DNA from 3 places in the Lysinibacillus sp. NPDC093210 genome. Region 1 is predicted to be linked to each of the others. Evidence: riboswitches for the same ligand, from Rfam matches in the RefSeq annotation. Region 1 holds a riboswitch; each other region holds the start of a gene.

Region 1 (10,983 bases):
TTGGTCAACCGTATAATCTTATCGAGCCACGTAATAATAAAAAAGGAGTTTTTCAAACAATCAACGAATCCCTTGTGTTGGGGGAGGTTTGGCGAGGGGAGCTGTGCTATCGCACCAAATATCATGCAGACTATTGGGTAGAGGCAGCCATTGTGCCATTGAAAAATGAATTTGGCAAAGTGGAACAATATTTATCCATTAACTATGATATTACGGACAAGAAGAGAATGTTAACGGAATTGAAAAATATTGAGCGTACTTTCCGATTAATTACTGAAAATACAAATGATTTAATTGTCATCATCAATGAGGATGGCATTATTATTTATGCCTCACCGTCCTATAGGATGTATTTAGGCTATGAGATTGTTGAATTACAGGGGCAGTTTTACAATAGTATAATCGACGAGCAAAGTAAGCCAGCGTGGCAAGCATTTCTAAATGATTTTACAGCTAAGTCGGACACACAGTTTGAACTTTTGCTTAACTCAAAGGATGGTACGCCTGTTTGGACTGAAGGAAATGTCACCGTCGTGCATGATACAGAACGCGAAACAATTTCCCAAATAATAATGGTTTCACGTGAAATTACTCATCGAAAAGAACGAGAGAATGATTTACTATATCTAGCCTATCACGATAGCCTAACGCAGTTACCGAATCGAAGGTTTTTATTGAAAGAATTCCCCAAACTTCTTTCGGACGCACATGCAAAAGACACTTGTATCGCAATGCTTTATATTGATGGTGATGATTTCAAGGATGTAAATGATCAATATGGCCATGATATGGGTGATGATTTTATCCGTAATTTCGGTAATGTGCTAATAAGATCTGTACGTAGTCATGATTTAGTCATTCGAATGGGTGGAGATGAATTTATCATTATTTTAACGGGTTTAACACGGAATTCTGAAGAGAGACAAGTTCAAATAATGCATATTATTAACCGTATTCGCAATGAATTGAAAAACGGATGGACTATAGAAAAGTACTTTTTTGCACCTACTGCATCTATTGGGATTGCTTATTATCCTGACCATGCAACAACGCTTGAGTCGTTAATGGATTTAGCAGACCAAGCTTTATATAAAGCGAAGGAATGCGGAAAAAATAATTTGTTTATTACTGGACCACTTTAAAAAAAGTCTGTACAAACGAGTATTTACTTGTGGTACAGGCTTTTTAATTGATGTTATGCTAGTACTATTAAGAGATGATGTATATATTTTGAAAATAGAAGGTGATCAGATGCCTAAGAAAATACTTTTAGTAGAAGATGAGAAGCATATTGCCCGATTCGTAGAGCTAGAGTTACAACATGAGGGCTATAATGTAAACGTTGCCTTTGATGGGCGAGAAGGGCTAGCTTTTGCCACAACTGAAAATTATGATGTGCTATTACTCGATGTGATGCTACCTGGTATTAATGGAATTGAAATTTGTCGTAGGGTACGTACTCAATCCCAGGTACCGATCATTTTACTTACCGCTAGAGACGCAGTAATGGATAGAGTTGCTGGTTTAGATGCTGGGGCTGATGATTACATAGTGAAGCCATTTGCAATCGAAGAATTGCTTGCACGCATACGAACTATTTTGCGCAGAGTAGAGCCTAACGAAAAAATGGGAGGGGACACACTTCAATTTCGAGATATTGAAATTGACATTGATGCATATGAGGTATTGGTTCAAGGTAAAAAACTTGATCTGACTAAAACCGAATATGATTTGTTAAAGCTATTAATGGAACAAAAAAATCGTGTGTGTACACGTGAGCTAATTCTAACTTCTGTTTGGGGATATGATGCTGATATCGAGACAAATGTCGTTGATGTATATATTCGCCATTTACGGACAAAACTACCCGGTGATTCAAATGCCTATATTGAGACTGTTCGTGGAGTAGGATACGTGATGCGTGAATGAAAAAAATAAAAGAATACTTAAGTAATCTATCATTACAAAGAAAATGGATGTTGACATCTAGTGCAGTTATTTTTATAAGCTATGCGATTATTTGTATAGTCGTATATGTATCACTGCATACTTGGCTATTAAATGATGAAGGAAGCAAAGTGAAACGAACAAGAGATGATGTCGTTTCATTCTTAGAGTCACAAGGGCCAAACATCTCGATACAACAAATTCAGCAAAATACGGGATTATTAAAATCAATTGTCGATCGTGATCAAACTGTTAGACTATATAATAATGATGGTATTGAAATTTTACGTATTAATAATGCCTCACAAGCTGCACCGCTATCTTCTATGGGATCAATAGTACAGACGACCATTGATAAAAAAAATGCGTATGTTGTGAATGAACCGTTACAACTTGGTTTTTTTCAAGTATATATACAAGTGATACATCCGTTAACACGTTTTGAATCATTAATGCGTTATTTGTTGACTGCTATGCTCATTGCAGGAGTTGGCGCATTATTACTTTCAGGTTCCATTGGGTATTATTTAGCAAATTATTTAACGAAGCCACTTCATGCATTACGTGCATCAATGAAAACAGTTATGGATCAAGGTTTTAATGAACCAATTCAGCTATCCTATACATCACATGATGAAATTGGTGATTTGTTAAAAATGTACAATGCAATGATGAATGAACTGCAAATATCATTTGCTCAACAACAACAATTTGTTGCAGATGCTTCCCATGAATTACGGACGCCGATTCAGGCGATAGAGGGACATCTCTCATTATTGAAACGCTGGGGCAAAGACGATCCTGCTATTCTTGAAGAATCTATAGACACTTCGCTGACGGAAATTACACGAATGCGTAAAATGATTGAAGAGTTACTAGAGCTTGCACGACGGGAAGAAAAAGATGAGATGAGTGAAGCAAATCCAATAGATGTAATTGAAAGTGTGATAGAAGAAATGGCGCTATTATACCCAACTGCAAAAATAACGCTGTCGAAAAATGGTGAAATAGGGGCAGTGTTTATAACATCTAATGCACTTAGTCAAATAGTTCGTAACATAGTAGAAAATGCAATTCGTTATTGTGAAAAAGTTCCGGAAGTAAATATTTCTCTTTCGAAACAGGAAGATGAAATGCAAATTCAAATCGCTGATAATGGTATTGGTATAGCTGAAAATAATTTGCCATATATTTTTGATCGTTTTTATCGGGTTGATGAGGCAAGAAATCGCCAAATTGGCGGTACAGGCTTAGGTCTCAGTATCTCTAAAATGTTACTTGAAAAATACAATGCTTCGGTAGAAGTCAAGAGTGAAGAAAATGTTGGAACCGTTTTCTTGTTGAGGATACCGCTAAAATATTAAAGAAAATGCGCGGTTTATTTAAGATTTTTAGCCTTCGGGAAAAAAATTGCTTAATTTGCTAAAAAGTGTTGTATTTTTTGTGAAGAGTAGTAAGATTGAGATGGAAAAAACGTTCTTTAAAATATGGATAACTTGTGTCAAACATCCTTTAAAAGAACGGGATAATATTATATAATTAATTGTAATTTAATTAATGGAACTGCCGATAGGCAAAATTTGGAGGTCATTTTTCATGTCGAACAACGTTACAACTGTAAGTTCTCCATGGTCAGCTTTCTCTGGTCCTAACTTAGGATATGTGATGGAGCAATACGACTTATTCTTACAGTCTCCTGAAGAAGTAGAACCGGAGTTAGTATCATTATTCCAACAATTTGGTGCACCAGTAGAAGTAGAAGGTGAAGTAGCTGTAGTAAGTGGTTCAGCAGCTCCTGCTGGCGATTATAAAAAGGTATTGGCAGCTGTTAAATTAGCTGATGCAATTCGTTCTAAAGGGCATTTAGCTGCAGATATTTATCCTTTAAAAAATCGTGCACTTCAAACAGCACAAATTGAAGAAAGTGCGTTCAACTTAAGTCCTGCGGATTTAGCAGAAATACCTGCTGCTATCTTCTTCAAAGATGTGCCAGCGGGCGTGAAAAATGGTAAGGATGCTATTGACTATTTGAAATCTGTCTATACAGATAAAGTAGCTTTTGAATATGAGCATGTTGTAGCAACTGAAGAACGTGAATGGATTCAAGCACAAATCGAATCTGGTTCTTTAAAACAAGCACTAACTTCAGATGAGAAAAAAGCGTTATTAGATCGTTTAACACGTGTTGAAAACTTTGAAAAATTCATTCACAAAACATTTGTTGGTCAAAAACGTTTCTCTGGAGAAGGTTTAGATACTCAAATCGTCCTTTTTGATGAAATTTTAAAAACAGTAGAAGCAAACAATGTTGAAAATGTTCGTATAGGAATGGCGCACCGTGGTCGTCTAAATGTACTAACACATATTTTAAATAAACCATATGACATGATGTTCTCAGATTTTGCACATGTTTCGAACGATTTATTTATGCCAGAGCATGGTCGACTTGAAATTACAAAAGGTTGGACTGGCGATGTGAAATACCACATGGGTGCTTCATATACTCGTGAATCAGGCATGAACATAAAACTAGCATATAACCCTTCTCACTTAGAAGTTGGAAACCCAGTTGTATTAGGATCTACTCGTGCAACACAAGATGAAACATCTAAACCAGGGCAAGCTGTGCATAATCCAGCTAAAGGCTTAGGTATTCTTGTACATGGTGATGCTGCATTCCCTGGTCAAGGTATTGTTACAGAAGTATTAAACTATTCGAAAACAGAAGGTTTCTCAACAGGTGGGACAATTCATATTATTGCTAATAACATGATTGGTTTCACTACAGAGCTTCAAGACTCACGTTCATCTGTCTATTCTTCTGACCCAGCAAAAGGTTATGAAGTACCAGTTGTTCATGTGAACGCAGACAGCCCAGAAGCTGTTTCTCAAGTAGGTCGTTTTGCCGCAAGCTACCGCCAAAAATTCGGTAAAGATATTGTTGTTGACTTAATTGGTTACCGTCGACATGGTCATAATGAAACAGATGACCCAACTGTAACAAATCCAGAAACATACAAACTTGTTGCGAAACATGAGACAATTCGTGCATTATACGGTGCGCAATTAGTAGCAGAAGGTTTAGTTACGGCTGATGAAGTTGCTGCACTTGATTCAGCTATTTATGCTGAAATGCAGGTTGCTTACGATCACGTAAAAGAAATGGCAGAAAAAGATGAACATAAACATTTAGAAATGCCAGAAGAATTGAAAATTAATTTCCCACAAGTTGATACAGCAGTAGGTGCTGAACGTTTACAAACGATTAACGAAGAACTGTTAGTATTTGAACAAAACTTCGAGCCACAAAAGAAATTAGGCAAAATTTTAGAAAAACGTCGTGATGCATTTGCATCTGCAAAAATTGATTGGGGTCATGCCGAAACATTAGCATACGCAACAATTATTCAAGATGGTACGCCAGTACGATTTACTGGTCAAGATGCTCAACGTGGTACATTCTCACAACGTCATTTAGTGTTACATGACAAAAATAATGGTAACGTATTTACACCACTACACCATATTTCTGGTGCAAGCGCTTCATTTACAGTACACAACTCACCATTAACAGAAGCTGGGGTTGTTGGCTTTGAATATGGTTACAATTTAGAAAAAGGCAACGTACTTTCAGTATGGGAAGCGCAGTTTGGTGATTTCGCGAACATGGCGCAAGTGATGTTTGATAACTTCATTTCAGGGGCACGCTCTAAGTGGGGTCAAAAATCTGGCTTCGTCATTCTTTTACCTCACGGTTATGAAGGGCAAGGTCCTGAACACTCTTCAAGCCGTATGGAACGCTATTTACAAATGTCTGCTGAAAATAACTGGTTTGTTGCAAACTGCTCGAATGCAGGGAACTACTACCACTTATTACGTCGTCAAGCAGCAATGTTGGAAACAGAAGGTGTGCGTCCGTTAGTTGTTGTATCACCAAAATCTTTACTTCGTCATCCATTAGCTGCAGCAAATGCTGAACAATTAGCAAATGGCTCATTCCAAGAAGTAATCGAGCAACCAGGTTTAGGCTCAAAAACTAAATCTGTTGAACGAATTGTATTAGGTACTGGTAAAGTAATGATAGACTTAGCAGACCGCGTGAAAGATGGAGAAGGCTTCGATCACTTACACATTGTTCGTGTAGAGCAACTTTACCCATTCCCAACAGCGCAAGTTGCTGATATTATTGCTAAGTATCCTAACGCTAAAGAAATCGTATGGGTACAAGAAGAACCTAAAAACCAAGGTACTTGGAATTACGCATTGGAAACATTACATGAATTATCTGAAGGTAAAAAGCTTCGTTATGTAGGTCGTCCTGCAATGAGCTCAACTTCTGAAGGTGATGCGGATTCTCATAAAGCAGCTCAATCAGCTCTAATTGAAGAAGCAGTTGCTGAAACGGTAAAAGTAAACTAAATATATCATTATTACTGGAAGCTGGGCTACATGCCTAAGGCGGTAGCCCTTTATGTGCATGATACGCATGCACATTAATCAAAGGAGGAAATGAAAGTGGCTGAAATTAAAGTCCCTGAATTAGCAGAATCGATTACAGAAGGTAGTATTGCACAGTGGGTTAAAAAAGTGGGAGACCGCGTAGAAAAAGGCGAATTCATCGTTGAGCTTGAAACAGATAAAGTAAATGCTGAAATCATTTCTGAAGAAGCTGGGGTGTTAACACAAATTTTAGCTGAAGAAGGCGATACTGTTCTTGTAGGTCAAGTAATCGCTGTTGTAGAAGCGGGCGAAGGGGCGGCACCTGCACCAGCAGCAGCAGCACCAGTTGCGGAAGCTCCAACACCAGCGGCTCCTCAAGCGGTAGCAGCTCCAACACCAGCAGCACCTGTTGTAGAGGAAACTTCAGGCGAGCGTGTAATTGCATCTCCTGCTGCACGTAAACTTGCTCGTGAAAAAGGTATTGATCTTGCAGCTGTATCTCCAGTTGATCCACAAGGTCGCGTACGTGTACAAGACGTTGCAGCTCACGGTACAGCACCTGTAGCAGCACCTCAAGCAACACCAGCAGCACCAAAAGCAGTAGTAGCTGTTGACGAGTCACGTGTTACAGTTGAAAAAATGAGCCGTCGCCGTCAAACAATTGCTAAACGTTTATTAGAAGTAAAGCAATCGACTGCTATGCTTACAACTTTCAATGAAGTAGATATGACAAACGTTATGGCATTACGTTCTCGTAAAAAAGATCAATTCTTTGAGTCTACTGGCTCTAAACTTGGTTTCATGTCATTCTTCACAAAAGCAGTTGTAGCTGCACTTAAAAAATACCCTTATGTGAATGCTCAAATCGTTGGCGATGAAATTCACTTAAACAACTTCTTTGATATTGGTGTAGCTGTATCAACTGAAGAAGGTTTAGTAGTACCAGTTGTACGAGATGCTGACCGCAAAAACTTTGCTGAAATTGAAGATTCGATTGCAGACTTAGCTAAAAAAGCACGCGATAAAAAATTAGGTTTAGCTGATCTACAAGGTGGTTCATTCACAATTACAAATGGCGGTGTATTCGGTTCATTAATGTCAACACCTATTATGAACGGTACACAAGCTGCTATTTTAGGAATGCACTCAATTAAAAAACGCCCAGTTGAAGTAAATGGCGAAGTTGAAATTCGTCCTATGATGTACTTAGCATTATCTTACGACCACCGTATTATCGATGGTAAAGATTCTGTAGGCTTCCTTAAAACTGTTAAAGAGTTACTTGAAAATCCAGAAGATTTATTATTAAATTCTTAATTCGATAATTTAAGTGTTTAAACCCTGCAAACTTAACTGTTTTGCAGGGTTTTTTTCATATTAAATTGTTTTCCGCTATAATGGTGCTGGATGGTCTAAATGACCTTTGTTTGACTGAAAAATCGATTCTTATGGTTTATAAATCTTGATTTTTATAATAAAAATTTGTGAAATGATGGCAAACATATTTAATGTTATTCTACTTAATTTATGGATTTAAAAAGGATTACAGGCTAATTTTGTTATTAGTCAGAAAAATGATAAAACTATCTTGACGAATATGCTAGCTTTATAGTAATATCTATATAACAATTAAATAAACAAACCTCACTTTTGTTTTTTGTGAGGTAGAGGCGCGGTATTTATTAGTCCATTGCTGAGTATAAGCAAGCGAAGACGTAATGGAGAAGGAAATATCGCCGAAGTATAAAAGGAGCTCGTACTTTTATGCTGGGTCTGCAGTGAATAAGTGCAGGACTGTCCTAGTAAATTTAATTCCAGTTTACTAGGTTGTGCTATCTCGGAAACATGGAAATTATAGTGAGGATTTGGGCAACTGTCAATAAAAGGTAAGACCTAAGTTCAAAACTTAGGTCTTTTTTTGTACAGTTGCTTTATTTTTTTTACAGAAAAGGGGAGTTTTAGATGAAAAGAAAATGGTTGTTATTTATGTTAGCGGCAATGACAGCAATCGTGTTAGCGGCTTGCGGTACTGGTGACAAGGATGAAAAGACAACAGGTGATGGTTCAAAGGAAGAAACTGGTGGGGAATTCCGCATTGGGATGGAAGCAGGTTATCCACCATTTAACTGGACTCAGCAAGATGATGCAAATGGAGCTGTAAAAATTGCTGATAATGCAGAGTATGCAGGCGGTTATGATGTACAAATGGCGAAAAAAATCGCTGAAGGTTTAGGTAAAAAATTAGTAGTTGTAAAAATGGAGTGGGATGGTTTAGTACCTGCGCTTCAGTCAAAAAAAATCGATGCGATTGTAGCAGGGATGTCTCCAACAGAAGAACGTAAACAAACAATTGATTTTACTGAAAACTACTATACTTCTGATTTTGTAATGGTTATTAAAAAAGGTAGCAAGTATGAAAATGCAAAATCAATTCAAGATTTCTCAGGTGCAAAAGTTACATCTCAGCTAAATACATCTAACTATAATGTTATCGATCAAATTAAAGGTGTAGAAAAGCAAACAGCAATGGAAAACTTCTCTGCAATGCGTGTAGCGCTAGAAGCTGGCAAAATTGATGGCTATGTAGCTGAACGTCCAGAAGGTATTTCGGCAGCAGCAGCTAATGACAAATTCACATTTGTTTCTTTTGAAGAAGGATTTGATACAGATATTTCAAATACTTCAATTGCAGTTGGTTTACGTAAAGGTGATGCTAGTCTAGATAAAATCAATGAAATTTTAAAAGGTATTTCAGAAGATGATCGCCAAAAAATTATGGAAGAAGCTATTCTTCAACAACCTGCAGCTCAGTAATGCAAAAAGAGATAGGGTTGTCCTTCACGAAAAAACAGCATACTGGCAGTTTCAAGTATGCTGTTCTTACCAAGTGAAAAATCACCTACAACATATGAAAAGAGAAGTTGATTTTTACTAAATTAAAGTCGTGACATTTTGCTAAAAGCGACTGGGACAACCTTTATCACATTTAGTTTGTTCAGAGAGGAAGTCATGCTGAATAAAGTCATGTCTAAGAAGTGTGTCACATATTTTGAATAAAGCAAATTAATTCAAATGAAGAGATGATTTCACTAAAGGCATAATTGATATAATGCAACAACACGTTGTTAGGAGGAACATCATGAGTTTAGAATGGATCATTTCTATTATAGAAAACAACTGGCAAATGTTTTTACGAGGTGCGTATTATACGTTACTCATTTCAACAATCAGTACAATTATTGGTGCATTCATCGGATTTTTTATTGGGATTATGCATACCATTCCAGTTCGTAAAAAAAGTATAAAACGTTTTTTATTAAAATGTATTAATTTTATACTGACATGCTATGTTGAATTTTTCCGTGGTACACCAATGATTGTACAGGCAATGGTAGTATTTTACGGACTAGATATTGCTTTTGGCATCGATATGCACTTCATTACTGCGGGTATTTTAGTCGTTTCACTGAATACTGGTGCTTATATGGCTGAAATCGTACGTGGTGGGATTGTCTCTATCGATAAAGGTCAATACGAGGCTGCTTCTGCGATTGGCATGGGGCATGTGCAAATTATGATGCATGTTGTATTACCGCAAGTTGCACGCAACATCTTACCAGCAACAGGAAACCAATTAATTATGAATATTAAAGATACGGCCGTTTTAAGTGTAATTGGTGTAACGGAATTATTCTTCCAAACAAAATCGATTTCGGGTAATAACTTCCGTTATTTCGAATCTTTCTTTGTAGCATGTGTGCTTTACTTCATTATGACATTTACGGCTTCGAGAATTTTACTATATGTAGAAAAACGTCTTGACGGTCCGGATGCTTATCAAAAAGAACTGAAAGAAATTGACTAGGGGGGAACGAACAAATGGCAATCATTCAAATAGAACATTTAAGTAAATCATTTGGTCGTAACCAAGTATTAAAAGATGTGAATTTTAAAGTAGAAAAGGGAGAGGTTGTATGTCTAATCGGTTCATCAGGATCCGGCAAATCAACACTCCTTCGTTGCATTAATTTACTTGAAACACCAAATGGTGGGGAAATTATTTATAAAGGGGAAAATATTTTACACGCAAAGCATAACATTCAAGCTTATCGTACTCATTTAGGAATGGTTTTCCAACAGTTTAATTTGTTTAACAATCACAATGTGCTTAAAAATTGTACAGTTGGACAAGTAAAAGTGTTAAAGCGTTCCAAAGAAGAAGCTGAAAAAACAGCTTTAAAGTATCTTAAAATCGTCGGGATGGATCAATATGTGAATGCAAAACCTCGTCAACTTTCTGGTGGTCAAAAGCAACGTGTGGCCATTGCTCGTGCATTATCTATGAACCCAGATGTAATGCTTTTCGATGAGCCAACATCCGCGCTAGATCCAGAAATGGTTGGGGAAGTTTTGAAAGTAATGCGTGAGTTAGCAGATGCCGGAAATACGATGCTGATTGTTACACATGAAATGGAGTTTGCAAAGGAAGTTGCAGATCGTGTTGTGTTTATGGATAAAGGTGTAATTGTTGAGGAGGGGCCTCCTTCAAAGGTGCTAGTAGACCCTGAACACGAACGTACAAAAGAGTTTTTAAAA
Region 2 (10,983 bases), on a different contig from region 1:
AGACTCGATTAATCCAAATACCATCTTTGACGTTGCGTAAGAATCAACGGCTATGAAAATTTCACCCTTTGACTTTGCGCTGTCCAGCTCATTTCTAAGCCAATTATAGTAAGGTGTATACGCATTTACCCAGTCTTTCAAATAATCAGAAGCCGACAATCCAGCATAAATGATTGCTACAAGTTCCTTATGCTCTCTCGTCATCATAAATATTGTATCTACTAATTGATTAAATTTTTCAATTAGTGGCGCTTGATCATCCACATTTTTTTGTATTGCTTCAAACATATTGTCGACCATAACCTTTGCAATAGCGGGCATAAGTGACATTTTTGAAGGGAAGTACAAATAAAAAGTTCCTTGTGCAATACCAGCCCTCTTTACAATATCAGCTATTTTTATTTTGTCGATACCTTGTTCTTTAAACAATTGAATAGCAGAGGTTACGATACGTTTTTCCTTATCCATTATGCGCCCCCTAAAAAATCATGAATTTTTAAAAATTGTAATCCAAACAAAAATAGAATTCAACCTCTTTCTTTTATCCAAAAATTATTAATTCCTATAATGGACCTAAAAAATTTATTTAATTTTGTTAATTTTTAAAAATTAGTTTGACAAATGAACGAGATTCATTTAAATTTTATCCCAAGGAAGATGACTGAAATTCATTTTAAGAAAAAATCTCCCTCAACTAGTATTTTCATAACTGTAAGTACCATTTTCCACCTTGACGAGGGGTGTTACAAAGGTGCAAATCGGTATTATTTTTTAATCAAAGGGGCGGAATTGATGATGAAAACAGGTTATATTTTTGACGAAAGTTATTTCTGGCACGACAACGGAAGCGGAACATTATATTTACCTTCGGGTGGTTACTTAGAAACAGATGTGTTTGTCGAACATCCATCAACAAAAAGACGAATTAATAATTTACTTAATCGTTGTGGCCTAATGAAAGAATTAGAACAAATTGAGCCACGTTCTGCAACACGTGAAGAAATTGAAATGTTCCATACTAAGGAATATGTAGATAAAGTTAAGCATTTAAGTGATACAACTGGTGGAGACGCTGGAGATCACGCCATTGTTGGTAGAGGGTCTTATGAAATTGCTTTACTTTCAACTGGTGGTGCATTAAAAGCTGTTGATGTTGTGATGAACGGTGAAGTCGATAATGTTTATGCATTAACTCGCCCACCTGGCCATCATGCAGAAGCTGCAAAAGGCATCGGCTTCTGTATTTTCAATAACGTTGCCATTGCTGCCAAATACGCAAAGCAAAAATACAATTTAGAAAGAGTTATGGTGTTAGATTGGGACGTTCACCATGGTAATGGAACAGAAAGTGCATTCTATGACACTGATGGTGTTTTATTCTTCTCAGTTCATCAGCATTTAAGTTTCCCTAATAATACGGGTTATGCAGAGAACGTAGGTGAGGCAGACGGAAAGGGATTTAACGTGAACATTCCGCTTCCTCCTGGTACAGGAAATGCAGGCTATATTGAAGCATTTAAGTCAATCGTGGAGCCAATCGTGAACGATTATAAACCAGAGCTAATCATTATTTCTGCTGGACAAGATCCAGGTATGTTTGATCCACTTGGACGTATGAACATGACTGCTGAAGGCTTTGCAGATTTAACGAAAATCATGATGAACTTAGCAAACAAGCATACAGATGGAAAAATCGTCTTTTGTCATGAAGGTGGTTACAGTAATGCTTATGTTCCATTTTGTACATTGCGCATTATTGAAGAATTATGTGGTGTGAAAAGTGATGTTGAAGATCCATTCCAAGATTCCCAAGGGTATCCGGATTTTGTAAACGAAGTAGAAAAGAAAGTAATCAATGAAGTTATTTCAATTCAATCTGCTTACTGGCCATCATTAAAAGTAACTGTTTAAATTTAAAACACTATAAATATATTGAAAATAATTAATAAGAGGGAGGGTATCTATGAGCAATTCTATCGAGGAAATTAGTTATGAACATATTCCTTTAGAACAGCGTAATGGTACTGCTAAAGAGCTATTTTTCACATGGTTTGCCGCAAGTACAGTTTCTACAACACTTGTAACAGGATCTCTAGCTATCGTATTAGGGTTAAATTTTTGGTGGTCACTTGTTGCTATCCTATTAGGACATGGCATTGGAGCTGCGATTATGGCACTCCATTCTGCTACTGGTCCTAAAGCAGGTCTACCACAAGTAGTACAAAGTAGAGCACAATTCGGCTACTTCGGGGCTATCTTGCCTATGTTAATCATTCTTATCATGTATCTGGGCTACGGCGCAACAAATACCGTGTTAGTCGGACAAGGCATGCAAGAAACACTCGGCCTTAATATGAATGTAACGGTTATCGTAAGTCTTATTCCAATGGTGCTTCTAGCTATTTTTGGACAAGGCTTACTTCAAAAGTCAATGAAAATCTATACAATTGGCTTTACAGTGGTATTTATAATTTTATCTCTTATGATTTTAGCGAATGTTTCCATGGATCTTTTAAATGCAGGTAATTTTTCTTTCAGCCAGTTTTTATTAATGACTTCCATTTGTGTTACATGGCAAATTACGTATGGTCCGTATGTATCTGACCATTCCAGATTTATCCATCCATCACAATCAAAAAAAGTATTTACTTATAGTTATCTTGGAAGCTTTGCAAGTTCAGTTTGGTTGATGGTTTTAGGTGCTGCCATTGCCACTATGGTTGTGAATGGTAATGTAATGGCACAAATTAAAGATATGGGCTCATTAGGTTTCATCATTGCATTACTGTTATCTCTTGGTGTCCTCGTTATTAACTCCTTAAATATTTATGGAGCAGGTATTATTATTTTATCAATTGCGAGTAACTTTTTAACGTTTAAGACTTCTGCTAGACTGCGCACAATTACTTCCATTGCAATTGGTGTCATTATTGCGCTTATTGCAACTTGGAGCTCTAGCAATTTTATGGCTAATTTCCAATTATACTTAGGATTTATATTATTCTTTATCATTCCGTGGAGTATGATTACATTAACTGATTTTTATATTTTAAAGAGAGTACATTATCCTCCCGATGAGTTCAACAAAAAGGATGGCATTTTCGGGAAAATTAATATACCAACAATGATTATTTACTTGTTAACCATCTTTATTCAAATTCCATTTATTAATACGGAGTTATATGTAGGTCCTATTGCAAAAATGCTTGATGGATTGGATATTGCTTGGATTGTTGGTGGTGCAGTTTCTTTCCTATTGTATATTAGCTTTGCTAAATTAACGGCACCTGCTAAGCTTTCTGTAGAGGTCTATGCAACGTCTAATGTACCTGAGAATAATTAATAAATAAGGTTCGTCAGGCTTCCCCAGGCCTTTTTAAAGCCCCTGTATGGTATTTTCACACAGGGGCTTTACTTATGTTATTAAACATCCACCTTTTCGATGTTGCGAATTGCTAAATAGGCAATAACTATACCTATAATTGCTAATGTTATCGGAATTACGATAATATCATTCAATGAAAATGTGCCCGTATTTGAGGAAACGACCATCACGATTAAAAGAGATGATAGTATTGTTGTTGGCACAGAGTATTTTTTCATACCAAAATACAATGGAATAAGGGCCATACTGGATGCCGCTACAGCATTCATTAATACGGAAGGAATGCGTTGCATAATCATTGCATTAGTCAATGTATCTGGGATTAATTGAAAGTTCTCGCTAATAATAAGGAAAATTACTGTAATAAAAATATTTGAAAGGATAATAGCGCTAAATGTAAATAATATAACAATAGCAAGCTTTGCTGCGATTAGTTTTTTTCTATTTATAGGATACATAAATGCAGTTATTATTGTTTTATTTTTATATTCGCCAATAATAAGTTTTGCAATTAGTGTAGCCGCAAAAATAATAAATACACATCTTACAAAAGAATCAATGACAGTCAAAGCGATAGGATAGTTTTCTAAACCAGCGTCACCTTCAATTTTTGAGATAACTAAAATCATAAACATAAAACCTAATATAACGACATTGGCGATAATAGCAGCTGTCACATACGAGCCTAAATGGTTTTTTTTCATTTCTAAACGCATTAAATTAAGCATGGATTTCACCTCCATTGATTAATTTCAAGAAATAATCCTCTAAAGAACTTGTTTTCCTACTAATCTCTTCAATTTCAATATCATGTTCTATTAACGTTTTAGATAGTAATTTTTGTGAAATGGACATATCGTATATTCGAATACAGCGCTCATCAATGCATTTAAAATTGGTGATGCGTAATTGACTATCTAATATAAAGGCTGCCTTTTTCCCCTCACTGACAATTAGCTCAATAAAATCTGTTTGACTATGCCTTACATGCTCCATCGAAACTTCATCGATTAATCTGCCATTATTAATGACCCCAATTGTATCCGCCATTTGCTCAATCTCAGCTAAAATATGACTGGAAACTATAATAGTAATGCCATATTCTTTACTTAACATCTTGAATAATTCTCTTAACTCTCTTATACCAACTGGATCAAGACCATTTATAGGTTCATCTAAAATTAGCAACTCTGGTTTAGTCATTATCGCACGGGCAATACCTAAACGTTGTTTCATCCCTAACGAAAAATCCTTTACTTTTTTACCATCCACATTGGTTAGCTTTACTAAATCAAGAACATGGCCGATTTCGTTTTTATCGTAATAACCCATATATTCGCAATGTAATTCGAGGTTTTCTTGTGCTGTTAACTTTTCATAGAAAATGGGATATTCAATAATTGTACCCATTCTTTTTAGCACTTCGTACGACCGATCCGTTAATTTTTCACCGAAGATTTCAATATCCCCACTTGTCGGTTTGGCCAGATTAGTTAACATTTTCATAATCGTTGTTTTCCCTGCTCCATTTGGACCCAAAAAACCATATATCTCTCCTCTCTTAACATGCATATTGACTGTGGAAACCACTTCGTTTCCATCGTAGACTTTTGTAAGCTGATTTGTTTTTACAATATACGCCATTTAACCTCTCCCTCATATGTGGCTTCCTTTATTATAAGAAGTAAAACTCTCTATTTTATTACTTGATTCTTACAAATTCCTTAAGAGAAGAAGAAAAGCCTCTAGAGCATTTTTAGCTCTACAGGCAGGGCTAGATTAGTACAGCATTCTTTTTAAGGAAATCGTAAAAACCGTCTTTTCATAAGGGATGCTTTTCAGTTGGATTGTACCATTCATTATTTCTACAAGTCGTTTTGTTATCGTTAGACCTAGCCCACTACCTTGAAATGATTTATTTCTTGAGTCTTCAAGCGTATACATCCTTTCAAATACGCTGTCTATATGGTATTCCTCAATACCTTTCCCACAATCCCAGACATCAATATAAACATCGGTAGCGTTATTTCTTACTGTTAGCCCAATTACACGACCTTCAGCCCCATAAGCAATCGCATTGGCAATTAAATTGTTCAATACTCTATCTAACGCCTCTTCGTTGCCTAGAGCATACATCGGTGTTTCAGGTATGTTAATGTCAATATGAAGGCCCATCGACATCACCATATCGTAAAATGACAAAATATTTTTTCGGCATATTTCACTTATGTTTACTTTTGTTATTGGGTATTCTGTATCGCCCGCTTCAATTTTTGCCAAATCAAAAAATGTATGAATAAGCTTCAGTACTTCCTCCGTTTTTAAATGGATTCCTGAAAGTAAGCGATTGTGTTCTGTATCTTTTAGCGATTGTTGTAGCTGCAACATTTCTGTATAGCCTAGCACAACTGTTAACGGCGTTTTTAGATCATGCGAAATATTGGCAAGCATCTTTTTCATTGAACTTTCTGTTTTTCGATGTTTGGCTAATATTTTGTGCGTATCATTCAGTAATGCATTTATAGTAGTAAGCATTTGCTGTAGTTCTTGATCCGATGTAGCAACTAAAATTTTCTCGTTTGTTTGTTCGTTTTCATTCATAATAGCTTGTAGTTTTGTGTGCATGTATCTGATTGTATCGTTTTGCTCTCGTTTTCTTTTCAACTGAAAAAGAATGATTGCTAAGAGAAAAAGAATAATGGTAGATAAAAATAGTATCATACGCCTAGCCCTCTAATTTATAGCCAATTCCCCAAAGTGTTTTAATATACTGAGGGTTGGAAGGGTCATCTTCAATTTTTTCTCGCAATCTTCTAATATGCACATTAATAATATTTTCATCACCATAATATTGATCATTCCAAATGAGTTGATAGATTTGCTGTTTAGTAAATACGCGATTCCGATTTGTGATAAATAGCTTTAAAATAGCAAATTCCTTTGAAGTTAGTTTCACCTGTTGTTGTTCTTTTTCAACTGAGAAATTAACGACATCAATTACCAAGTTACCAATTGTCAATGTCCCCTTCGTTTCCTCCATCGGGCTAGAATATTGTGTGGCCCTTCGTATTGCAGCCTTCACACGCGCTGAAAATTCCAACATTGAAAATGGCTTTGCAATATAATCATCCGCTCCTAAACCAAGACCTAATGCTTTATCAACATCACTGTCTTTTGCTGACATCATAATAATAGGTATCGCTTCTTTTTCTCGAATTATTTTTAACACTTCTAATCCATCTAGTTTAGGCATCATAATATCCAAAATAACTAAATCAAACGTTTTACTTAAACAAATTTGCACTGCTTCTTCACCATTTGTAACGGATGTAACAGCAAAGCCCTCCATTGTTAAAAACTTGTCGACCATTTCTCGGATAGTTTCATCGTCTTCAACTAGTAATATACGTTTTTGCATGTTTAGGCACCTCTTTTCCATAAAGCATTATCTTTAATTACCATTTGCCATCATATTTTTATATTTTTATCCTGTATCTGTATAGCTTACCATATGTTTTTTTAAAAAATGCCTTTAAAAGTGCCAGGCACTCAAACAATTCTCAAACAATTTACCAAGCTAATCAGACTCCTGGGCCGCACGCAACGGAAATTAACGCCAAATAAATAAAAGCTGCCCTATAACTAATAGGACAGCTTTTATTTCTATTTTTCTACTTTTAAATCACACTTTTGCAGTGGAATCATTTTTGTTTTATGTTTTATTTTGTAGCCCAACCACAAGGCGATAAACAGTGGTATACCGATATATGAAACAAGGACACCATACCAGTCAATTGAATTGCCTGTGAAAGCTGTATAGTTTTGACCAATTACAACAACCATACACACTGTAAATGCAAAGAGTGGCCCGAATGGATATAGCTTTGCTTTATATGGTAGTAATTTTGGGTCTATGCCTTGGGCTTCAAAAGCTCTACGGAAGCGGTAATGACTAAAGGCAATACCAAGCCATGCAATAAAGCCGGACATCCCAGATGCGTTTAAAAGCCACATGTAGACAACGCCATCACCAAAGAAAGATGCTAAAAATGCTAAGCAACCTACTGCTAATGTCAACAGTAATGCGTAAATTGGAATTCCGCGACGGCTTAGCTTAGCGAAAATCTTAGGTGCATGTCCATCTACTGCTAATTGCCATAACATACGTGATGATGCATATAATCCAGAATTACCTGCAGATAACATCGCCGTTAAAATAATGGCATTCATTAATGAAGCAGCAAAGGCAATTCCTAAGCGGTCAAACACTAATGTGAATGGTGAAACAGCAATATCTTCAGATAATAAACGAGCATCTGTAAATGGAATTAACATCCCTATTGCTGCAATGGCTAAAATGTAAAATAAAATAATACGCCAGAAGACGGACTTAACAGCCTTCGGGATATTTTTACCAGGATCATCAGTTTCCCCAGCCGTTATCCCTAATAGCTCTGTCCCTTGGAACGAGAAGCCTGCTGCTAGAAATATTCCGAATGTAGCAAGGAAGCCACCGTGGAAGGGTCCATCACTTATAAAGAAATTCGTAAAGCCTACAGGAGCTTGCCCACCTAAAATACCAAAAATCATCAATAGGCTGACAATAATGAAGACAATAACAGTCGCAACTTTTATCATTGCAAACCAATATTCACTTTCACCATAGCTTTTTACAGATAGTAAATTGAATGTAAGTACAATGGCAATAAATATGACTGTCCATAGTGCCGAAGAGCTGTCTGGGAACCAGTACTTCATTATAAGAGAAACTGCTGCAATTTCAGCGGCTATTGTAATCGCCCAGTTATACCAGTAGTTCCAGCCAAGTGCAAAGCCAAGCGCTGGATCTACAAATTTTGTTGCATACGTACTAAATGAACCTGATGACGGCATATAAGCTGCCATTTCACCTAAGCTCGTCATTAAGAAGTACACCATAATGCCGATTAGTGCATAAGCAAGAAGTGCACCACCTGGTCCAGCCTGCGCTATAGCTCCACCACTTGCTAGAAATAGCCCAGTTCCGATAGTACCGCCTAACGAAATCATTGTTATATGGCGGCTTTTTAATTCTTTTTTCAACTCTGGTGCTTTATGACCGAGCTGATTAGTTTTTATCTCACTCACGTTAAAGCTTCCTTCCTTTTCTAAGAGGCAAAAAAATGCCATCACATGAACGTTGTGATGGCTAAGTAAATCCTCTGTTTCTTAAAAATGATAGCACAACACGTTGTCCAACGTGACAGTTCTGTTCCTTTCGGAGACAGCCCCAGCATGAGGTTTTCAAGTCCCCTCACACTTCGGCAATATTTCCTTTCAGCTAACATCTTCAATGCTTGTCATCTCCATTAGCTTACTTATAAATACCGCGACCTCTACCTCAATACAAACATGAGGCATATAATTATTAAATTTATGATGTGTCTTAGTTTAACATACGACCTAAGACATTTCAATAAAACGATTAATGTTCTGTATTTTATGAATATTCTACTATTTTTATTATTGTGTTAAAGTGTTATAGTGGTTCGAATTATAATTGTTCTATTAGGGAGGTACTTATTTTGACAACTAACGAGGAATCTACTTTTCCTAGCAGAAAGATTAACTGGAAGGGCACAACTCTCTTATTAGTCATCGGTGTAATTTTTCTTGCTTCGACATTACGTATGCCATTAACGGTGGTAGGCCCAATTATTTCCTTCATTCGTGAGGATCTCGGTATATCTAACGTACTTGCAGGCTTTCTAACAACTATTCCATTGCTTGCATTCGCGCTAGTGTCACCTATTGCCCCAGTAATAGCAAGAAAACTGGGTCTTGAATTAACTTTATTTATATCAACGATTTTATTAGCACTAGGAATTGTGCTGCGCTCACTAGGATCAACTGGATTACTCGTATTTGGTACAATGATAATAGGTGTAGCTATTTCATTTGGTAACGTCCTTATTCCAGGGCTACTTAAAATGAAATTCCCTTATCATGTTGGATTACTGATGGCATTTTTCACAATGTCCATGAACTTAACAGCTGGAATTGGCGCTGGTATTAGTTATCCCATAGCTAATGCATCTCTTGGCTGGCAAGGTGCACTTGCAATCGCTCTAGCTCTTGTCGTAGTGACTATTCTGATTTGGATTCCACAATTAAAATTTAATAAGCCTGAACCAACTGTAGCCACTACGAAAGCACGTATACCATTATGGAAATCACCAGTTACTTGGGCAGTCACTGGCGCGATGGGTTTACAATCATTATTATTTTATACAACCGCAGCTTGGATTCCTGAAATCTATATTGCACAAGGAATAGCCGCAGATCGTGCAGGTTGGATGTTTTCCATCATGCAAATTTCACAAGTACCTATGGCTTTAGCTGTACCAATTATTGCTAGTAAAATGACGTCACAGCGACCTCTCGTTTTAATGTTTACTGCATTCTATTTCATCGGCTTTACTGGCCTTGTCATGGAATGGACTAGTCTTGCTGTATTGTGGATGATATTGCTAGGCTTAGCAGGTGGCGCATCATTTTCACTTGCAATGATGTTCTTTACACTTCGTACACGTACGGCATTTGAGGCAGCAGATTTATCTGGATTTGCACAATCATTAGGCTATTTATTAGCCGCAGTAGGTCCTATTTTATTTGGTTACTTACATGATTTATTTGGCGGCTGGGATACTGCTGGCTGGCTATTTGTTGTCGTTGCGGCATTACTATTCTTCTGCTCATTTAGAGCTTCTAGAAATGAATTTATAAATTAATAAAAGGCAGCTCATTATACTATGAGCTGCCTCTTTACATTTAGTAAGGGGGTTTCTGATAAAAATAATTGGGTGTATTATATACATTGACATAAGGCTTATGAAAAATATGTGTCGTTGCAGGAGATAATGGCGGAATCAACCAAGTCCAGTTGCCTGTTAAGTCACGGCCTGCCTTCTGCTCAGCTTCTTCAAATAGCTTAAATTGCTGTGCAGCAGTATGATGATCGACTATACTTACACCATCTTCTTTAAAGGAATGGAGTACAGCAATATTTAATTCAACTAATGCACGATCACGCCAAAGCGATGCCTGCTTTGTTGTATCGAGACCAAAAATTTCAGCGATCTTCGGTAACATATCATAACGATCATGATCCGCTAAATTACGTGCCCCAATTTCTGTCCCCATATACCAGCCATTAAAAGGTGCCGCCTGAAAATCAATACCTGCCATTTGAAAGCGCATGCTTGAAATAATCGGCACCGCATACCATTTCAACGCTAGTTTCTCCACCTGTGGATGCTCAGGATGGCGAATGGCAACTTCCAATACATCTTCACGTGGAATTGTAAATAATTGCGGTTTACGATTATCCACCTGTATAACGAGTGGTAGTACATCAAATGCCGTTCCTTCACCCTGCCAACCTAGTGATTCGCATACTTTTGTAAATGGCACAGAATGTGGATCACCAACGATGCCTGCTTCTGTCTCATAGCCTGCATAACGTATGAGCTGATGATTCCAAATCTTTACTCTTCCAGATGCAAATACGGTTATCGTTGGACGGATTTTACCATCATTTGTCGCATATCGAATATGAT
Region 3 (10,983 bases), on a different contig from region 1:
CACATGATGGCAATGGCGTCGCAAAAGTCGATGGCTATCCATTATTTATTCAAGGTGCTTTACCGAATGAAACAGCAGAAATTCATGTTTTAAAAACGCTAAAAAATTATGGCTTTGCAAAGGTGATAGAAATAATTAAACCTTCACCTGATCGAGTAGATGCACCTTGCGATTATTTTAAGCAATGCGGTGGCTGTCAGTTGCAGCACCTATCGTACGAGGGGCAGTTAAAGTGGAAGGAAAATATGGTGCGTAATGTTATGCAACGCTTAGGCAAAATTGACGCACCAGTTTTACCAGTGAAGGGGATGGAGGAGCCTTGGCAATATCGCAATAAAGCTCAAATTCCATTTTCTACAAATGACGCGGGACAAGTCATTGCTGGTTTCTACAAAACGAAATCCCATACAATTGTTGATATGGACCGCTGTTTAATTCAAACAGGCGAAGCGGACGCAATTCTTTCAGGACTAAAAAAAGAATTAACGGTAATCGGTATACAACCTTATAATGAAGCCTCACATGAAGGGATGCTGCGTCACGTCGTTATCCGTACGGCACGTGCAACAGGTGAGATTATGGTCGTACTCGTTACGAAAAAGAAAAAATTCCCGCAAAAAGAAGCGGCTGTAGCGAGCATATTAAAACTATTGCCAAACGTTACATCCATAATGCAAAACATCAATAGCGATAAAACAAACGTTATTTTTGGTGATGAAACGATCAACCTTTGGGGCAATGATGTAATCATTGATACGATCGGTGATGTGCGCTTTGAAATTTCAGCACGCTCGTTCTACCAAGTAAATCCTCAGCAAACGGAAGTGCTATACAAGCAAGCGCTAGACTATGCTGATTTACAAGGTCATGAACGTGTCATTGATGCCTATTGTGGCATCGGTACAATTTCTTTATTCCTAGCTCAAAAAGCGAAGGCTGTTATGGGTGTCGAAATCGTACCACAAGCAATAGAAGATGCAAAACGCAATGCAGAGCTTAACGGCTTTACCAATACGTACTTCGAGGCAGGCCCTGCAGAGGAAGTGATTCCACGCTGGTATAAGGAAGGTAAAGAAGCAGATGTCCTTGTTGTAGACCCACCACGTAAAGGATGCGATGAAGCACTTTTACAAACAATTTTAGAACAACGTCCAAAACGGGTTGTTTATGTATCATGTAACCCTGCTACACTCGCACGTGACCTTCGCATTTTAGAAGATGGCGGATACAAAACACAGGAAATCCAACCAGTCGATATGTTCCCACACTCCACACATTGTGAAGCGGTTGCGTGGTTGGAGTTATCTTAATAATGGGGTACACATACAATTCCTTAACAATTCGGATAATTTATAAGCTTTACTATATAATTTGAAAAGTAAAAAATTTCCTTACAGATCCTGATTTTGCAAATAACTTTTGCTAAATTGGGGTCTTTTTATTTGGAGCTTAATTGAAGAATATCATTGATTTATTTCATGAGGATATCCTATGCTTATCAACGGAAAACAGTTTTTTATAGAGGATTTCCAGAGGTTTCGAGCCTTTTTATAAGGTTCTTATTTGAAAATTATTTCATGAGGATTTAGAGAATAATTTTTAATTTTACATCATAATAAAACTTGGTGTCAATAATAAATTTGTGATTTTTTAAAAAAATGTTATAATAGTCTTATAGTTGTTTTTTTCAAATCGTATTTCGAATTCCACTGACCTTTTTTGCAGATAGAATTTGGATACGTTTTTTTTATATCCTTTATTAAGTAAAAAGGAAAAAATTAAAACAGTTATTTGAGCTTTTAAGATAATGTGTTGTTGAATTAACTAATTAATTTACTATCTAATAGTAACCGCGTTTTTATTCCAAAAGGAGGATTAGAATAATGAATCTAATCAATAAAAAAGTTACACATAAGCGTTTTGGCATGGGTAGTATAGTTAAACATAATGAGTCTATTATTGAAATACATTTTGCCTCGGAAAATAAAATGTTTGTTTTCCCTGATGTATTTGGAAAGTACCTAAAACTACATGATAAAAGTGATGCTCATTTAATTGAAAAAATAATACAAAAAAAGGAAATAGAACGAAAGGAGGAAGAATGGAAGAAGGAAGAAGAAAAAAAACTACAACGAAAAAACCAGAAACTTCGATTAGAACACGAAAAACTTATGAAACATCATAAACTCCATCCTGAATCACAAATGGTATTTAGGTGTGACATAGAAGAACAAAATAGTTCTGTTTCAGAGTGGAAGGTTTTTTCAGGCGCAATAAAAAGTGGTAATAACAAAGGGAAGCCAAACAAACCTATTCGCATGCACCAAAATAGTGCTGTCCTGTTAACAGCATTAGATTCCGGCATGCCTGAAAAAGACAGACGTATATTAGGTGTCTATATGGTGAATGAAGATTATATCGGTAAGCTGTGTGAAGATGGAAATATTCCTGCCCATTCAAAATACAGACTCCAACTTACAGAACAGGAATCGAATCAGCTACTTTTGTGGAAATATTATACAGATAAAAAATCCCCTGACAAAATGACATGGAATACAGGCAAATACCGTTATTTTGATAATTTATGGATGGCTCAAATTTTACTTGATATAGTTTCGTTGAAGAGTGAACCAACAGAAAAAGAGCTAGCACAACGATTTTTTAAACATTTTTGTAAAATGAATCAAATAACAGATCACGATTTACCAAAGCCTAATGGCGCATTAATGCGTATTTAGACTTTAGCCCAAAGATAAAAATGACAGGACACTGACATATTCTCCTATCTAATACTAATGCCGAACAGTGCCTGGCTCTGTTTGCTAATCAACGTGGGAGTTCATATAATTATTTATCAAGAACGAATTCTTATTAATGGGATTCGTTCTTTTTGTATTAAAAAATGAATAAAGATATTTTTTGTTGAATTTATTGAGCTAACGAAATGGGACTTTAATAGAATAAGCAAAAACCGAATATGATGAAGAAAATTGGCTCGATTCCACTAATTTGGAGTCGAGCCTATAAAACTAAACCCAACAACACCCCTGTGTTGCCGCATACACTTCGCACATTGTGAAGCGCTAGAATTAGCTGACCAACGCCTAACATTTAATTTTAAAAAAGACAACTAACCTTGCGTTTGTTGCCTTTTAATATGGAGTTTATCTTCGTGAGTACAAGTAAACCGCCCGATTACCCGATTAATGAATGAAGTATTTTTGGTTGAGTGGAGCAATTTCCATATATAAGTAAAATTCGTTGGAAGTATTGATAAAACAATCTCCGCATATCTTGACTAGTGTTTTTTTGAGAGCAACTATTGAAATTTATTTTATGAGTTGAAAGCATTACTAGAACGGGCTTAATTAATTTATTACCAAAATTTTCTTGTATAAAAATATAAATAATTTTGCTAAGATATCTTTTGAAATAATTTACCTTTAATACGGTCCAGAGAGGCTGAAAAGGGCTATATGATACTTTAAGCTATTATGTTAGTAATATCTTTGTTTATTCATGCCCTTTTGTCTGTTCTGACGGAAGGGCATTTATTTTGCATTTTAGCTGTGATTACACAACTAACGTACCTCTTTTAAAGGAAGTCCAGTGAGGCTTAAAAGGAGAATGGAAACGTTATATTTATATAGATACATCCATTCATTCGTAAATAAAAGAGATTTATTTCATCTAGAACATACTGGAGGAGAGTAGAATGGATTATCGAAAAAAAACCGTGGTCGCATCGGTAGCTGGTTTAACATTAGAAGGCATGGACATCATGTTTATCTCTTTTGCGATGACAATGATTATTGCAGAATTTAACATTGATTTAGCAACTGGAGGACTTATTTCTTCTATAACGAATGTAGGGATGCTATTAGGAGGAATTGTTTTCGGAGTTTTAGCAGATAAGTATGGAAGGGTAAAAGTCTTTACCTATACCGTCATCTTGTTTGCAATTGGGACGGCTTTAACAGGATTAGCCACTAGCATTGAACAAGTGTACCTATTTAGATTTATCGCAGGAATAGGTGCCGGAGGAGAATATGGTATTGGTATGGCACTTGTTGCAGAAGCTTGGCCGAAAAATAAACAAGGGCGTGCATCTTCATATGTCAGTGTAGGTGCTCAATATGGTGTTATTTTAGCAGCATTACTAAGTGCCATCATTCTTCCTACATTAGGATGGAGAGCATTATTCTTTGTTGGTGTAATACCTGTTATCTTTGCCTTTATCGTAAGGAAAAATTTAGATGAATCACCTGAGTGGCTCGCTGCTCAGAAAAATAAAAAGGCTAGTAAGAAAGATGAAAAGGGTAAGCTGGTACAATTGTTTGAAACGCCTCGAACAGCGATTACAACAATCTCTTTAATCATAATGGCAACTGTTCAAATTGCGGGTTATAACGGATTAATGATTTGGTTACCATCAATGTTGCAACAGTCCCAAGGTTTATCTGTTTCAAGCTCTGCCATCTGGACAATTAGTACAGCCGTTGGCATGATTATTGGTATGTTAACCTTTGGACTATTCCTAGATCGTTTTGGCGCAAAGCGTGCCTTTGGCGTCTTCCTTATTGCCTCAGCATGTGCTGTGTTTGCATACTCTTATGCTACGGGTAGCGTTGGTGTCCTAATAGGTGGTGCAATTGTCGGATTCTTTTCAAATGGTATGTTTGCCGGATATGGAGCGTTGATTGGCAGTCTATATCCCGTTCAAATTCGAAGTACGGCAACAAATACAATTTTTAACTTTGGTCGAGCTATAGGTGGTTTTTCACCAATCCTTGTCGGCTATATTCTACAAAGTTATGATATGAAAGTTGCGATGCTCTACTTAGCAGGTTTATATTGTATATCCTTTATTGTCATGCTAATGCTTAAAAAAGATAATAGAGGAAATGTAAGCGAAACTATTTAAACAACGTAAGTTTATTTATCCACCATTTGAAATGCATTAGCGTTTTAATTGGTGGTTTTTTTATATTCAGAGATTACTACATTCCTGAGGAAGCAATCTGTTCTCACTGGCTAAGTCCGATGCTTTATAAACAAGGAATTGCTTCGAAGTTTCTCATGTCATGCTGAAAGAAGAAGTACCAACTTTATAAATTATATTGTAAATCGAATTATTAGAATGTGGATAATTAAGCTATTATACAATTTGTGGTATATTATTATATTTATTGCAAATAATTATTGTATAAAAGTATTTATTATGTTATTTTTTTGAAGAAGTGTGCTGCAAATCTTATAAAATATAGTAAATTTAAAGTTGACATAGAAAAAACGCAATAATATAATTATTTCAAACAATTAAATAAACCTCACTTTTTCGATAGTGAGGTAGAGGCGCGACAATTAACAGTACCTAATGGAGTCCGAGAAGATGAAGATGTTAGGTAGAAGGAAGTGTCGCCGAAGTATGTGATGAGTTCTCGCCATCATATGCTGGGTCTGTAACGAATAGTTACAGGACTGTCTTCGTAAACATACTTGTTTATGAAGTTGTGCTATCTCTGTTTAGACAAACAGTGGGAATTTTAAATGGTCGATTCATTTTTAGTTTCTAGCTTTAAAAATGAGTAGGTCATTTTTGTGTTAGACAGATTCTTTTGCACAAAGGAGTCTGTTTTTTTTTATTTGTCTAAACAATTTGGAATTAGAGGTATTTTGGAGGAATTATTATGGATAATACATCAACATTATATTATGAATTTTTACCGACTGACGGTCAAAAAATAAACGTGGACCCTGATAAAACAGCATTACTAATCGTAGACATGCAACACCAGTTTATTAGCCGAGACGGTTTAGACGCGCAGGTTGCAAAAGAAAAGGGAATGTTTGAACAGTGGGAATACTTCTTTAATCGTATCGACAATTTAACGATTCCGAACAATAGAAAGCTTTTAGATTTTTTCCGTACTAATAAATTAGAAGTAACATTTGGTCGCATTGCTTGCCATCATAAAGATGGACGAGACCGTTCTCCTGTACAACGCCGTCCAGGATGGAACAATATTTTATTGCCAATCGGTGATCCAGGAGCGGAGATGGTGGATGAATTAAAGCCTCTTGATGACGAGATTGTTGTAAATAAAACGACAGATAGCGTATTAAGTGGAACGAATTATGAATTTTTACTGCGCAATATGGGCATTGAAACAGTAGTTTGTACAGGGGTTGTAACTGACCAATGTGTTGCTTCAACAGTTCGAAGCTTAGCTGACGCAGGATTTGAAGTTATTTTAGTTGAAGATGCATGTGCAGCTGCAACGCAACAGCTTCATGATGCTGAAATAATGATTATGAATCAAATTTATTGCCAAGTAATGAGCACAGATGAAGTAATTGATTTAGTAACGGAAGAATTATCAAAACGTAACCCAGTGAATGTGTGAGAGGAATAGACTATGAGTCAAACACCCAATGATCATACACCACAGTTAAAGCGTGTTTTAACATTAAAAGATTTAGTCATTTACGGCATTGCTTTTATGACACCGATTGCGCCAGCTTATATTTATGGCTTTGCAGCAGAGTCTACAGGTGGGATGTTGCCATTAGCCTATTTGATTGCAATGGTTGCAATGATGTTTTCTGCCTATAGTTACGGTCGAATGGCTGCTGTTTTTCCAAATGGAGGGTCAACTTATACATATACGCAACGTGCCATCAATCCACATTTAGGATTTTTTGCTGGGTGGGCGATGTTTATGGATTATGTTTTAGTGCCACTCATTGTATTTATGGTAGGTGCTTCATATGCGAATGCATTAATACCATCTGTTCCGTATTGGGTATGGGTGTTACTAATTGCAGGTATTATAACTACTGTAAATATTTTAGGAATTGGTATCGCAGCAAAAACAAATCAAATCCTCGTTATTTTTATGGGAGTTGTAGTCGTTATTTTTGTGATTTTTTGTGTGAAGTCAGTTGTCGGTGGGGAAAGTGGTACGTCGCTCTTTACTGTTTTGCCGTTCTTCAACGATGAAAAATTCGTTATGTCAGCAATTATTTCTGGTGCAGCAATGGCTTGCTTCTCGTTTTTAGGGTTCGATTCGATTACAACTCTTTCTGAAGAGGCAGTCAATCCAAAAGATGATATTTGGAAGGCAGCTATTTTAGCTTGTTTAATCGGAGGACTTATTTTTATTGGACAAGCTTATGTAGCTCAGCTCGTTTGGCCGGATGTTACAAACTTTAGCTCAGCTGATACGGCATTATTTGATATAGCGGAAAAAGCAGGAGGTGCAGTTCTTGCAACGCTTTATACGGTTGCGATTATTGTATCGACAGTGACAGCTGGTTTAACAGGGCAAGCAAGTGCATCTCGATTAATGTTTAGTATGGGACGTGATGAGGTACTTTCGAAAAAGTTTTTCACACATTTACATCCAAAATATCAAACGCCGATATACAATATTTTATTGATGTGTGCAATTAGTGTTTTAGGAGCGCTGTTTTTATCAGCAAATTTCGTAGCAGAGTTAATGAACTTTGGAGGCCTGACAGGATTTATGTTTGTTAACTTGTCAGTAATCGTATATTACTTCTTCCGTAAAAAAGAAAAGAAAATAATTCGATACTTATTAATTCCAGGGTTAGGGTTCGGAATTTGTTTCTACTTATTCATTAATTTATCACCCATGACATTGAAGATAGGCTTTTTGTGGCTTGCAATCGGTTTTATCTATGCTTTCATTACGACGAAAGGTTTCAAAAAGAAACCACCAACTTTTTCGGAATTATAAAATACCGAAAAGCTTTCAGTCAATAGCATACCTCGGTTAGCGAGAGTTGTGACTTACAGTGTGCCCGCGGAAAGCACTGCCGTAGCGGACATCAACGGTGATGCAAAAAAAGTGTTAGATTGATGTAGTCAATCTAACACTTTTTCTCTTTTGCCCCAAATTAATTTTTTTTGAGAAAGTCTTTATCTAAATAGGCTGGATTAGGATATTTATAAAAACCTTCCCCTGAAGACACACCCATTTTCCCTAAATCGATATATTCTGCTTTAATTTTTTCTGCTATGATTTTGGCAATTGGATCAATATCTGCCTTCATCACATTTAAGTTATATGGTGTTTCCATGCCAACTATATCTAGAAACCCGAAAGGACCTAATGGTGAACCAGTTGAAATCATCCAGTTTTTATCAATTGTATGTGGGTCTGCAATTTCATTTGCCCAAAGCCCCATACCAGCACTTAAAAAGGGGACAGACAGTGTATTTAAAATATAGCCTGGTTGTTCCTTCTTTAAATGGAATGGAATCATGCCGATAGTACGTGCAAATTCAACTACTTGTTCAGTGTACTGTGGATCAGTTCCTTCATGACCCATCACTTCGGCTGTATTGTTTTTCCAAATTGTATTTGCAAAGTGTAATGCTAAAAACTTCTCAGGTCGTCCTGTAAATTGTGCAAATTGACTAGGTAACAGAGTGGAAGAATTAGATGCAAAAACCGTTTTTGCTGGTGCTACTTTCGCTAGTTGCTCATAAAATGATTGTTTAATTTCAATACGCTCCGGTACTGCTTCGATAACTAAATCTACCTCAGATACTGCCTGCGCTAAATCTGTGAAAAACGATAAGCCTTCTAACGCTTTAGCTGCACGTGCAGTATCATTAAAATAATCTCCGTATGTGTTTGATAACGATTCTATGCGCTGTTGCGCTGTAGTAATGGCATTATCATTAATGTCATATACATTTACTTCATATCCAAAAAACGCAGTTTGAAAAGCAATTTGACTTCCTAATACTCCGCTACCTGCGACTAATATTTTTTTAAACTCCATATTTAGTACCTCATTTCTTGATTAGAATACCCTTATATAAATAGTTGAACTAAATAACAAAATTAAGTTGTTACTTTTAGAGTGTAAATGATAGAGTAAATGCAAAGATACCTGTAATTGGGGGTATATTCATTCAAAACAAACATGTAAATGTAGGTGTACTATGACTAAAATAAACTTTCAATATGTATTGTTTCATAAAATGCACCATCAAGATATTGCATATGCGTGGAATAAGCATTTGCAATCAAGAAAAGAGTTAAGTGAGCAGGAAATTATTCAAATTGGTTATTGGTACCGCTCTTGGTTGACGTTTTTAAATGGTCAGTTAAAAAATAAAACGATTCAACGGGAGGAGCTAATTAACTGGGCTACTATGCATAGTCGACTTTTACCAGAAAAATTACTAACAACATTTCCTTCATTGTCTTATTACGCAACAAAAGATGTCCTTGTACAAATTAAGCATCCGTATACAGATGAAATGTTAAAGTATCACGAAAAAGTACTAGATGTATTACGCCTTATAAACAGTAAAGTATTACAATCTCCAATAAAGGTTGAAATAAGTCGTGAAAGTTTGCTAAAGTTACAGCGCTTTAGCAAATTGCTCATTCAATTAGATGGTGTAGATCATATGCCAACCATTTTATCGAAAGCACAGGAAAACTTCGGCTATCAACGTGTCACATTTCATAGCTATAATCCATGGCTTAATGAATTTTCAGGTGTATACGGTTCTGAGCTACACAAAGTACAAATGCTAAAAGGCAAGCTGGAGGATGAGCCCGTATTCGCTATTAAAAAACCTCTTTATTTAGAACAACCAGCGCCATATATAAATCCTATTGCAATTGAATTATTGAATGTATCTACGATTATTTTTATTCCAATTCAGCAAAATGGACAATTATTTGGTTGGTTAACATTTGACCAATGTGGAACGCCCTTTTCATATAATGAAGAAGAAATGCAATTACTTGAAGAAGTGGGGAACTTAATAGGCTGTTACTTTTCAAGGACACGCAGTACACAACGGCTACTGCATGACTTAAAGTTAACAGATAAAGACTTGGCGGTTTTATTTTTATTAGCGGAAGGATTCAGTAATAAAGAAATGGCAGAGCTTCTCGTTGTCAGTGAGTACACAATTCGTGACTATATTCAAAAGCTACTAACTGTATTTAATGCAAAAAACCGTACACAAATAATTGCGACGGCTTTTCGAATGGCTGTTTTAGAATAAATTAAATTTTTGAATGAAAAGACGAATCTTAAGAGATGGGATTCGTTTTTTTAGTTTTAAAAAGAAGTAAATCTATAGAGAGTAGGGCACTTTATTTGATTAGCTCTCAAATATGATTAAAAAGTGACTCTGTTAATTCTCTTCTTATTTGCTTAATATGCTTTTCCATAAGTTGTTTAGCTTGATTTGCTTCGCCAGCTGCGATTGCCAAGTAAATTTCTTTATGTTCATCAATAGTCTCTTGCGTACGTTCTACATCTCTCAAGCGTTGTGTTCGGGTAACTCGGATTGTATCTTGCATATGTTCGCTAAGGGTTTGAAACAATTGCGAGAAGATTGAGTTATGTGAGGCGAGAACAATATTAATATGGAAACTGAGATCAGCTTGTATGCCTAGTTCCACATCATTTTTAACTTGATCCATCATTTCTAATGCATGACCAATTCGTTCTAAGTCTTCTGAAGTGGCACGTTGTGAAGCTAAAAAAGCACATTCTACTTCAAGTGTCTGGCGTAGCTCTAACATTTCATATATTAATTTTTTTTCAGTTTTTAAGATTGTAGAAGAAAGCTCTTCTCCTAATGAATGGCTTTCCTGTGTTTTAACAAAGCTGCCACTGCCTTGTTTAATTTCAATAATTCCTTTTATTTCAAGCTTCCGAAGTGCCTCCCTAACCGATGTTCGACTTACATTAAACCGACTCGCTAATTCTCTTTCTGTCGGGAGTTTTTCTCCAGGTTGTAATTCCCCATTTAAAAAAAATTCATTTATCTGATCAACAATTACTTGATAGGCTTTTTTTCTTGGTTGCAGCATTACCTATGTCCTTCCCCTCAATTACCTAGTATTATAAACGCTTTAATCATACAGAAATACTTCATTGTTATCAATTAAAGAAAATTAATAATTATTGATATTT

What was found. Region 1 has a riboswitch for lysine ahead of ACIP9C_RS14665 (transporter substrate-binding domain-containing protein). Riboswitches for the same ligand answer to the same signal wherever they lie in the genome.
Positions count from the first base shown of each region.
Region 2: it holds a riboswitch for lysine, as region 1 does, so the genes downstream of both, ACIP9C_RS13165 (amino acid permease) here and ACIP9C_RS14665 (transporter substrate-binding domain-containing protein) in region 1, are expected to answer to the same signal.
Region 3: it holds a riboswitch for lysine, as region 1 does, so the genes downstream of both, ACIP9C_RS19830 (cysteine hydrolase family protein) here and ACIP9C_RS14665 (transporter substrate-binding domain-containing protein) in region 1, are expected to answer to the same signal.

Region 1 covers NZ_JBIVOE010000006.1:13,062-24,044, reverse strand. Annotated here, with positions in the region: gene ACIP9C_RS14690 (diguanylate cyclase domain-containing protein) at 1-1,142, shown strand, start outside; gene ACIP9C_RS14685 (response regulator transcription factor) at 1,252-1,929, shown strand; gene ACIP9C_RS14680 (sensor histidine kinase) at 1,926-3,311, shown strand; gene ACIP9C_RS14675 (2-oxoglutarate dehydrogenase E1 component) at 3,544-6,366, shown strand; gene odhB (2-oxoglutarate dehydrogenase complex dihydrolipoyllysine-residue succinyltransferase) at 6,463-7,704, shown strand; lysine riboswitch at 8,045-8,230, shown strand; gene ACIP9C_RS14665 (transporter substrate-binding domain-containing protein) at 8,350-9,201, shown strand; gene ACIP9C_RS14660 (amino acid ABC transporter permease) at 9,527-10,252, shown strand; gene ACIP9C_RS14655 (amino acid ABC transporter ATP-binding protein) at 10,267-10,983, shown strand, end outside.
Region 2 covers NZ_JBIVOE010000004.1:368,926-379,908, forward strand. Annotated here, with positions in the region: gene ACIP9C_RS13130 (TetR/AcrR family transcriptional regulator) at 1-468, opposite strand, end outside; gene ACIP9C_RS13135 (class II histone deacetylase) at 793-1,911, shown strand; gene ACIP9C_RS13140 (purine-cytosine permease family protein) at 1,964-3,343, shown strand; gene ACIP9C_RS13145 (ABC transporter permease) at 3,424-4,113, opposite strand; gene ACIP9C_RS13150 (ABC transporter ATP-binding protein) at 4,106-5,029, opposite strand; gene ACIP9C_RS13155 (sensor histidine kinase) at 5,165-6,106, opposite strand; gene ACIP9C_RS13160 (response regulator transcription factor) at 6,111-6,803, opposite strand; gene ACIP9C_RS13165 (amino acid permease) at 7,049-8,512, opposite strand; lysine riboswitch at 8,596-8,771, opposite strand; gene ACIP9C_RS13170 (CynX/NimT family MFS transporter) at 8,950-10,155, shown strand; gene ACIP9C_RS13175 (nitric oxide synthase oxygenase) at 10,196-10,983, opposite strand, start outside.
Region 3 covers NZ_JBIVOE010000010.1:33,137-44,119, forward strand. Annotated here, with positions in the region: gene rlmD (23S rRNA (uracil(1939)-C(5))-methyltransferase RlmD) at 1-1,310, shown strand, start outside; gene ACIP9C_RS19820 (malate synthase) at 1,884-2,738, shown strand; gene ACIP9C_RS19825 (MFS transporter) at 3,716-4,924, shown strand; lysine riboswitch at 5,343-5,527, shown strand; gene ACIP9C_RS19830 (cysteine hydrolase family protein) at 5,691-6,407, shown strand; gene ACIP9C_RS19835 (APC family permease) at 6,420-7,763, shown strand; gene ACIP9C_RS19840 (3-hydroxyacyl-CoA dehydrogenase) at 7,924-8,817, opposite strand; gene ACIP9C_RS19845 (LuxR C-terminal-related transcriptional regulator) at 8,981-10,063, shown strand; gene ACIP9C_RS19850 (FadR/GntR family transcriptional regulator) at 10,170-10,880, opposite strand.